Regions from separate parts of the Leuconostoc sp. S50 genome, predicted to be linked through region 2. Evidence: riboswitches for the same ligand, from Rfam matches in the RefSeq annotation. Region 2 holds a riboswitch; each other region holds the start of a gene.

Region 1 (3,281 bases), on a different contig from region 2:
GCTTTAAATCCTACAATAAGCACGCCGTCAAAATATGGAATCCGTTGACTATCACACCAAATGGTCGTGCTGATTTGTCACAGCATATCATTGCCTTTACAGCTCGAATTGCGATTCAGCATAAAGGCATCGATTTTGCTGTGAAATTGGCTTCAAAATTACCAAATGATTGGCGCCTGGCAATTGCAGGTAATGGACTACCAGAAGATATGGCAACTTTTCAAGGCTTAATTGAAAAATATGCGGCGCACGATAAAATTATTTACCGTGGTGGGCTAAAAGATGAGGCATTACGACAACATTACCGTGATGCTAGTATTTTCTTACAGACGTCTCGTTGGGAAGGATTGCCATTGGTTTTGGCTGAAGCGATGAGCTTTGGGTTACCAATTGTCGCAATGAAAAATACCGGTTCTGCGGAGGTACTAGACGGTGGTAAATACGGCATTTTAGTCGAGAATGGCGATGTTGATGGTTTGTTAGCAGCTATTCAACCACTATTAAGTACTCAAAAAGAGCGACAATACTATGCTAATATTTCATTACAACGAGTAGAAGATTTTGAAATGGGCCCAATTTTAGAACAGTGGCAGGCTTTGTTTTAACAAAGGAATGTGCTATATTTAAATAGATATTAGGGGTGTTTAGCAACTTAGTTGACAAAGAACACTATTTCTAGAGGCACAGACATGAATTTTGACAAAGAAAATTTTAAAAAACCGTCTCTTGATCATTTACAATTCCGTATTGGCGAGTTAGCACGTATGACAAATATTTCGACACGGCAACTTCGTTATTGGGAAAAGCAAGGATATGTTCAAGCGATCGATCGAGAAGATGAACAAGAATCTCGGTTATATGGCTTTCGAGCGTTTATTAAGGTTGCGATAATCAAACAAAACTTAGATGATGGTGACAGTCTACATGACGCTGTTGATAAGGCTAATGAACAACTTGAAAGTGCCATGATTATTCATCACATTATGAAAAAAGCCTTTCAAGGTATTGAAGAATATGAGGGTCGTGTTGTTGTAAATTTGGGTTATTTTGATGACGATGAGACACAATTGTTGTACGTCTATCTGGAATCTGGCAAAGTAAAGTATCGGGTTGTTGATAAACGCGAGTCTCCAATCACGAGAAAAAGCCAGTTATTATAACAGCTTCCCTTCAGAATTGTTATAATAACTGGCTTTTTATTTGAACATTTTTGGTTGAACGCGAAGCAAAATAATCAGTACAACAATCGTCAACAGGATTTGTGGGATAACATAAGCTGCGTTGTAAATTAGTGAGTAAAGCCACGGATTTTGTCCTTTAGGGGCAAATGCGCCGTAAAAGAAACCACCAGCCAAAAAGGAACCAAAAAAGCGACCCAAACCACCTAATAGGGCACCAATTGATATGAGTATCATTGCTTGCCTTGTTGCATCTCGACGGAGTGCATATTTTAATTGGCTTTCGAACAATCCGCCGAGACCAACTAGCGTGTAGGCAAAGAAATAGTCAAAAAATACTTGTAATGGATTTAAATAGTACGGATTTAAAATAAAAGTCACTATACCAACAATTAATCCAGTAATCATACCGGCTTTTACACCGTGACGGTATGCAACAAATAATATTGGGACCAGTGACAAGGTTACAGCGCCACCTTGTGGCATTTTAAATAGGGTCAACCAATCGAAAACAACAGCCAAGGCGGCAAATATAGCCACTTCAGCGATGACGCGGGAACGAGAATTTTGCATAGACTTCATATCTCCAAAAAAATAAAAGCGCAACCGTCAAGAGAATTTACAGGTTGCGCCATTAATGAGCTAAACAATGTGGTATCTCCCTTCGCATGCATTATCATGAGCAGGTTCAGTGGGTATATCTCAGCCAAAAGGCACCCCAGATAATTTAAGTATAACTAAAATGACAATAAAGTCAAATTAAGGGGCTAAGCAACTAAAGGTGTGGGCACTTATCCTATGACAACATGGCAATATCAATTTATTATATCACCGCATAACGCAGGACAATCAGTGAAAGCCTTATGGACCAAATGGCTCATTCCAAAGCGTATTCGTGGCGCTCTCAGAATTAAGCGTCATTTCACTGTGAATGGCAGAATGGTCCCGACTAGTTACTATTTGGCAACTAACGATGTCTTAGTGATGACGTTTGATCAGGACGACTTTAGAACGAGTAGTTCTAATTATCGACCAAATTATAATCAGCAGGTAACAACTTTATTTGAGAACGATTATCTTGTGGTGATTGATAAACCAGCGGGGATGAAAATGCATCCGCATTCACCCACAGAAGATGATACTTTGCTGAATTACGTTGCCGGTGATTTTCAAAGGCGCCATGTAGAAGCGTCGCCTTATATGGTACATCGAATTGATCGGGCTACCTCCGGCGCCGTTATTGTTGCAAAAACGCCTTTAGTAGTGCCAATACTTGACCAGCTATTATCTGCTAAGGTAATTACGCGGACTTATTTGGCATGGGTGAGTGGTGTGATGCCGACAAAACAGGGAATAATTAAAACACCAATTGGCATTGATGCAAAAGACGACAGGAAACGTGCTGTCAATGGCGCCGAAGCACAATTTGCTGTAACGCATTGGACTAATGTACATACAGTTTATCAAAATTCACTATTACGAATTCGTTTGGATACTGGACGAATGCACCAAATTAGGGTTCATTTAGCTAGTATAGGTCATCCAATAGTTGGGGATGACCTATATGGTGGGCGTCATATGCCAAGATTGATGCTGCATTCAGCTACCATTGAACTACCTTTACCCTTTGATGGTGGCGTTAAAACGATTACAGGTCCATTGCCTCATGACTTTCCACGGCAATTGCGATAATAAAAAAGAAGCTCGTGATGAGCTTCTTTTTAGTAAAAACATTATGCTTCTTTCGTAACACCCTTGTTGAAGAAGTTAGCGGCAAATGCTGCCAAAGCACCACCTAGTAGATCAGCCACTAGGTAAACCCAAACGTGACCAAGTGCTTTACCTTGAACAAAGATTGCAGGACCTAAGGCACGAGCAGGGTTGAAAGCACCACCTGTAATAGGTAATGCAACAATGATTAGAACAGCTAACCACAAACCGATAATCAATGGCGCCGGTACATTAGCCAATTTAGTGACAATTGAAATGACCAAAACAAACAAGAAAGTCAAAATCAATTCAAAGGCGAAAGCGTACCAGCCTTGTCCATCAGCAAAGTTTGTTTGACCAAGACCAGCCAAAGTGACGAATTGTTTGACTGTC
Region 2 (3,281 bases):
TTGATAAGCAATATGATGGCAAACAATTGCATACAATCAAAATGGCTGATGATTTTGAGAAAAATATTAATGATATTGAGGCGGGTATTTTACCTGATGATCCGTCATTTTATGTCTATAATCCCAGCACAATTGATCCAACTTTTGCGCCGGTTGGACAGTCATCACTTTACATTTTAGTACCCGTTGCTAACTTGAAAGTAAATGATGACTGGGATAAGGACAATGTTATGCGGTTTGCAGACAGTGTTATAACCCAAGTTAGTCATGATCTTGAAATGCCTGATTTGTCTGAACATATTGTTTATCAAAAAATATTTACGCCGAAGACCTTTGAAAATCGTTATCATAGTTTTTTTGGTTCAACTTTTGGTCTGAAACCAACATTGAAGCAAAGTAACTATTTTAGACCGCACAATAAACATGCTACAATTGATAATTTGTATTTTGCCGGAGCAAGCGTTCACCCTGGTGCCGGCGTACCAATTGTTTTAACAAGTGGTGAATTAACAGCAAAAGAAGTGATGAGAGATTTTAATGATTAATCCACAATTCGAAATTGAATCTGTTTTACCTTATTTAAAATCAAGTCAAACGGTGATTCAAAATAATTCGAGTTCTTTTTATTTTGCTTTCTCTAATCTTCCTGAATATCAAGCTTTTTCAATTTTTGTAATATATGATTATTTGCGACAGTTAGACGATGCGGCGGATAATTATGATGTTGCTACTTTTAATACACTGATTCAAGACTGGCAGCTTGCATCAAAAACTGACCAATTACATTTAAACATGAGCTCAAGTATCGCTCAAAAAGCGGCATTTGTGTTTAATACGTTTGAAATAGACAAATCAGAAATGTCGAATATGATTGCAGGACAAGAGTTTGACTTGCAAAAAAACAGTGTTTCGACAATTGCTGATTTGCGACACTATTGTTATCAAGTGGCGGGTACAGTAGGGTGCATGATTTATCGTATTTTGTCAGGAAAGAGTGCGTCTGCAATTAGGCCTCATTTAATTAAAGTCGGTGAAGCCATGCAGTTAACCAATATATTGCGTGATATCAAGGAAGATGCACTAGCCGGTAAAATATATTTGCCAAAAGATTTGTTAGAGCAAAATAATGTCTCAAAAGCAGATTTAGTCTCACTTGAAACATCTCATTCATTGAAAATTGTGGTAAAAGAAATTGCCCAAATAGCAAAAATAAATTATGAGCATGGCATTTTTTGCCTCGCACCGCTTACTGATAAAAAAATCAAACTGTCATTAGAATTAGCAATGGTGACATATCAAGCAATTCTACAGCAAATAGAAGAAAATAACTTTGATGTTATGTCAGGTCGAGTAATTGTTTCTCAAGAAAAGAAGATAGCTATCTATCATAATTTACTGCGGCAGTATGATATAGAAAAGTAATTCTCATAGTTCTTAAAATTTATTACTTCATTAATCAATACGTGTGCTATAATTTTTTATGTAAGATATCTGGGGTGCCTTGAGCTGAGATCATACCCATTGAACCTGAAGCAGTTAAGACTGACGCAGGAAGATATTATAGTAGCCACATCAATATCATGATGTTGTATTTAGCGATGCTTTTTGGCGACCCCAGCTCAATTTTAGTGAGCTGGGGTTTTTAGATATTTTATAAAAAAGAATGGAGAATATCATGAAATTTAGCGAATTAGCACACGAAAAGTCAGCTTCACTTTGGCTGTCAAGCAAGAATCACCCCTTTATTAAGGGCATTGAAGATGGGACGTTACCTTTGTCTGCCTTTAAGGCATATTTGATACAGGATAATTACTACGTCAAAAATTATTTAGCAATTTATGATAAAATTTTGGCGACAAGTCAGGATTCACAAGTTATTGGTGCTTTAAAATCAGGCATTCAGGCAATTACAGCTTATGATGTTGACCAGCAAAATGGGATATATCAAGGTCTTAATATGACTGATGACGAGATTCAAAAGGCTGAAATTTTACCAACAACTTATCACTATACTTGCCACATGCATCATGCCTTTGATAGTTATGGGGAAGTGCATGCATTAGCAGCGTTACTACCATGCCCATGGTTATATCTAGAAATTTTCCAAGAAATGTTAGCAAGAAAAGACTACTTAGAAGGCACGCAACAAATTTATATTGACTTTGTTAATTCCTACGCTGATGAGACATTTCAAGGGTACGTTCATGAAATGATTCAATTATTGGATGATTTAGTGATTAAACATCAAGATGAACTTGATATGGATTTGTTGTTGCAACAATTTATGTATAGTAGTGCAGAAGAATTACGTTTCTGGCAAATGACATTATTGCCAGAAAAATGGGACAGCTTCACTACTGCGCAATCCAAATAAATCGAAATTTGACCCAGGTTTTTTTGTGATCCCCGAATATCATTATTTTCATAATTAATACGTCGTAGTGCTATAATGAAAAGTGATTTGTTGCACAAAATTTTGATTAAGGGGTTACATCATGAATAAGAATTATATTGCGCGAATGCGAGAGAAAGTTGGTCATGAGGGCATGATTTTTGTTTCTGCGTTTGGTGTTTTATGGAATGACGCTCACGATGCTATTTTGTTGGAAAAACGTTGGGATTCAGATGCTGGTTGGGGATTTCCTGGCGGATATCTTGAATATGGCGATTCCCCAATGCAAGCAGTTGTACGGGAATTCAAAGAAGAGACGAATATTGACGTTTGTGTAACCAGAGTCTTGGGAATCGCTACAAATGTGACGGACAAAAATTCTTGGGGTGATGCACAAGAAACGATTGGCATGGGTTTTGAAGTTAAACAAGTTGGTGGATTTTTGCAAAAAGATGGGACGGAAACGTTAGACTTACAATTTGTACCCATTCATCCGGAACCGACAATGTTTGTGCCTCAAGCGCAAAAAACTTTGCATCGGATTATCACTGAGAATGAGGTTAGCGATCGACCATGGCTACGCGAAAATGGTGATTAATCTGTTTATTTGATGTGCAATATTAAAAGGAGTAGCAATGAAATTTCGTTCTGTTTTGATTTTTCCAGACTTTAATTCAGTTGATCAAGCAACCATTCAGTCGATTCGACAAAAACATGATAGCTTATATACACATATTCGACCTCATGTATCGCTTGTGTTTCCTTTCAAAAGTAATGCCTCGGATACGAGTATTTGTGATGCGGTGCAATCTGTTGTGAAACGTCTTGAGTCGTTCACTCTAACACTGAATCGTGTTGGAGGTGACACGGATAACGGCTACGTCTGGTT
Region 3 (3,281 bases), on a different contig from region 2:
AATAACTTGAAATGATTTAGTTCAAAAACCCCTTCACTGATTGTTTTAAAAGTATGATGTTGTGGCTTTGGAAGTCGTTGAATAAATTGAGTATGATCAAGTGCTGATATTTTATGATTATGAATTTCCCACACATTGTTGACAATATCTGAATAGCCTGAAAAATCGTGATCCGCAACAAGAATTGAAACACCATCAGCCTGCAATGTTTTTATTTTTTTTAAAATTTCCTGCCGTGCTGTCATATCAACATTAGCGAAAGGTTCATCTAGTAGTAACAATTTACTTTTCATCGCAACAATAATTGCCAAAGCAACTTTTTGTTTTTCACCACCTGATAGTGTGTTCATTTGTTGATTGGCTAGTTGTTTGATGCCGACAAATTTAAGCGCCGCTGTTGCACGTTCAGCTATTTCATCAGACGGAATTTGCAAGTTTTCTAGTGTAAACGTCAATTCCTCAAAAGGGGTAGGCATCGCAAACTGTGTGTCGGGATCTTGAAATAAAAAACCAACATACTGCGCTCTCTGATTAGCTGGTAGCTGGCTGATGGCGGTATTGTCAACCAAAACAGTGCCTTTAAGTTGAGGAAACAGGCCAGCAATAATTTTTAACAAAGTAGATTTACCAATACCCGATGGTCCAATCAAAAGGTTGAAACTATTTTCTTGAATGGTCAATGTCAAGTCGTCAAAAATTTTTGTTTTGCCATAGCTTAAATTAAGGTGTTCTAAAGTAACAATCATGGTTTATGGTATCCTATGTACGCGGAAAAAACCGCTTTATCTGTATTTATCTGTTTTTTTTGCTATTGTAAGTACATCGCTAGTCGTCGCCATATTGATTTTGCTATAAACCATTACAGGTATGTCTGTGATTTCGGCCGCAACTTTTGGTAATTGTGCTAAAATTGCCATCAATTGATCGTAATCGCCTTCTAATGTCGATTCAAACGCACCAACTTGGTAATTAACACCGCTAGCATCAATATAAGCAATGACATGATCAACAATTTTAATCACATCATTTTCGTTGGCAGTCATTGGCAAAACTTGTACTGCAATACTTGAAATCATGAGATCACCTCTGATTGATGCGTTGTCAAAATACCTGATTTAGCAATTAGCTTCTGTGTGAAGTAAACAATGACACCAGCAAAAATTGCCGATGAAATCAGGCGTGTGATAAATAGACCAACTAACAGACCTAATGAATATTGGGCATAGCCATTGCGAAGCAAGTCCCAACCAAAGGTGACAATTGTGACGGTAATGACAGAAGCTGTTAAGCTAGTTTTATCCCAACGTCGATATCCAAAAATAGCAAATCCAATTTCAGTTCCGAGCCCCTGAATGGCACCAGCAACGATATTCATGACACCCCATTGTGAGCCAAAAATCATTTCAATAGTACCTGCAAGTGTTTCGCCAATAATCGAAGCTCCGGCACGGCGAATAATGTATCCCGCCATTGGACCAGCCATTAGCCATGGACCAATTGTTCCATCGTTAGCGTATGGACTTAAACCCATAGGTGTTAATATTGCTGCAATAACATTATAAGCAAATGCCCAAGCCCAGAAAATAAAGCCGAAAAACACCGCGATGAGTGCGATAAAGATGACGTCACGAAGTGACCATTTTGTATGCATGTTGCACACCTCCGAATTTGTTGTGAAAACACCGCCATGAGGTTAGACATACAAAAAGCCAATCTTCGTGGGAAGATTGGCTTTGATATCATATCAATTAAAAATACTACAACAGACTGAATTGGTAGTTTGTCTGTATACAATCAATATTAAAGTAAATCTCCCTACGCTAGTATAATCTAGATCAGGTTATATGGGTATTATCTCAGCCGTTTGGCACCCCAGATTTTGGTGTTTTCAATTGTTTGTGATTAACTCACAAACAGAGTGTACCACAATCCATTTTTGCCTGCAAGCGGTGAAAGTCGTTTGGCTTGCAAAAATGGTCCTTATGGGTATACTTATTATTCATGAGTTGCAATTAATAAGTTATGTTTAGGAGTTGTATTGAGATGCTTTATTTTATTGGATTGGCTGCTGGATTCTTATTAGCTAATCAAAGTGCTATTAATGCAAAATTAGGTGCAGCGGTGCGTTCACCATTTAGGTCGAGTTTAATTTCATTTACAGTCGGGACAATATTTCTCATCGCCGTCTTTTTTGGGACTAGTCAACATATTGTTCCTATTGGCACTGTTTTATCTCATAATCCGTGGTGGATTTGGTTGGGCGGGATTTTGGGTGTCTTCTTTTTAACATCTAACATTTTAATGTTTCCTAAATTAGGGGCAATCCAAACGATTATTCTGCCAATTTTAGGCCAAGTTTTGATGGGAGAAGTGATTGATATTTTTGGGCTTTTTGGGGCACAACAACATCCTTTAACCTGGCTAAAATCGATGGGAATTTTGATTTTATTCTTAGGTATTTATATTGCTGTTGTGTTGGCGAGCCGAGGATTTGCTAAGGTTGAAGAAAAAAGTGACACAGATCATGAAAACGCCGTTGCGTTGAATTTATGGCGTTTATGGGGGATAGTGGCAGGTGCTATTTCAGCCATTCAACAAGCCATCAATGGCCACTTAGGACAATTAATGCATTCCTCAGTCGGTGCCTCGGTGTTTTCTTTTTTGACAGGCACCATCTTGATTTTTTTGGTTGTCATGGTTCGTGACAAGTCTCTTTTACCCAAAACATTCCATGCTAATGAACAGCCATTTTGGTTGTTCATTGGTGGCGTATTGGGCGCTGCGTTTGTTTTCGCAGCCGCCTATTTAGTGCCACAACTGGGAGCAGGAGTAACGGTGACTTTGGGATTATTTGGTTCAATCGTTGGATCAATGGCTGTCACACAATTTGGATGGTGGCGTTCACCACAAAGACAAGTGACGCGGGCACAAATATTTGGTATTATGGCGATGGCAATCGGTGTGCTACTGATAAAATTTGGATAAGGAAAGTCAGCGCATAGCTGGCTTTTTTGCTATACTTGTAGGAGTAAAAAAATTTTTTTAGGAAACATTATGGATAGTATTCATCTTTCGCCACGCCTTGAAGCTGTGGCTAAGCACGTGCCACAAGGCGCAATAATTGCTGATATCGGTTCAGATCATGCCTATTTACCTGCACATTTACTCTTGACCAATCATGTCCAGCATGCCATAGCTGGTGAAGTTGCTCAGGGACCGTTTGAAAATGTCCAACATGAAATTAACAAACGACATCTGAATGGCAAACTTGAGGCGCGATT

Evidence for each region. A riboswitch is a leader RNA that binds a small molecule or an ion and turns the genes downstream of it on or off. The one in region 2 is predicted to bind thiamine pyrophosphate.
Region 1: it holds a riboswitch for thiamine pyrophosphate, as region 2 does, so the genes downstream of both, thiT (energy-coupled thiamine transporter ThiT) here and IAE53_RS02730 (hypothetical protein) in region 2, are expected to answer to the same signal.
Region 3: it holds a riboswitch for thiamine pyrophosphate, as region 2 does, so the genes downstream of both, IAE53_RS02460 (ECF transporter S component) here and IAE53_RS02730 (hypothetical protein) in region 2, are expected to answer to the same signal.

The regions. Positions count from the first base shown of each region.
Region 1 is NZ_JACVUE010000003.1:161,039-164,319, reverse strand. It holds gene IAE53_RS04660 (glycosyltransferase) at 1-605, shown strand, start outside; gene IAE53_RS04655 (MerR family transcriptional regulator) at 690-1,160, shown strand; gene thiT (energy-coupled thiamine transporter ThiT) at 1,197-1,751, opposite strand; TPP riboswitch at 1,821-1,909, opposite strand; gene IAE53_RS04645 (RluA family pseudouridine synthase) at 1,977-2,870, shown strand; gene IAE53_RS04640 (MIP/aquaporin family protein) at 2,912-3,281, opposite strand, start outside.
Region 2 is NZ_JACVUE010000002.1:34,814-38,094, reverse strand. It holds gene IAE53_RS02740 (NAD(P)/FAD-dependent oxidoreductase) at 1-545, shown strand, start outside; gene IAE53_RS02735 (phytoene/squalene synthase family protein) at 538-1,422, shown strand; TPP riboswitch at 1,483-1,571, shown strand; gene IAE53_RS02730 (hypothetical protein) at 1,676-2,374, shown strand; gene IAE53_RS02725 (NUDIX domain-containing protein) at 2,496-2,990, shown strand; gene IAE53_RS02720 (2'-5' RNA ligase family protein) at 3,028-3,281, shown strand, end outside.
Region 3 is NZ_JACVUE010000001.1:517,068-520,348, forward strand. It holds gene IAE53_RS02450 (ABC transporter ATP-binding protein) at 1-746, opposite strand, end outside; gene IAE53_RS02455 (thiamine-binding protein) at 783-1,076, opposite strand; gene IAE53_RS02460 (ECF transporter S component) at 1,073-1,651, opposite strand; TPP riboswitch at 1,796-1,885, opposite strand; gene IAE53_RS02465 (DMT family transporter) at 2,044-2,985, shown strand; gene IAE53_RS02470 (class I SAM-dependent methyltransferase) at 3,055-3,281, shown strand, end outside.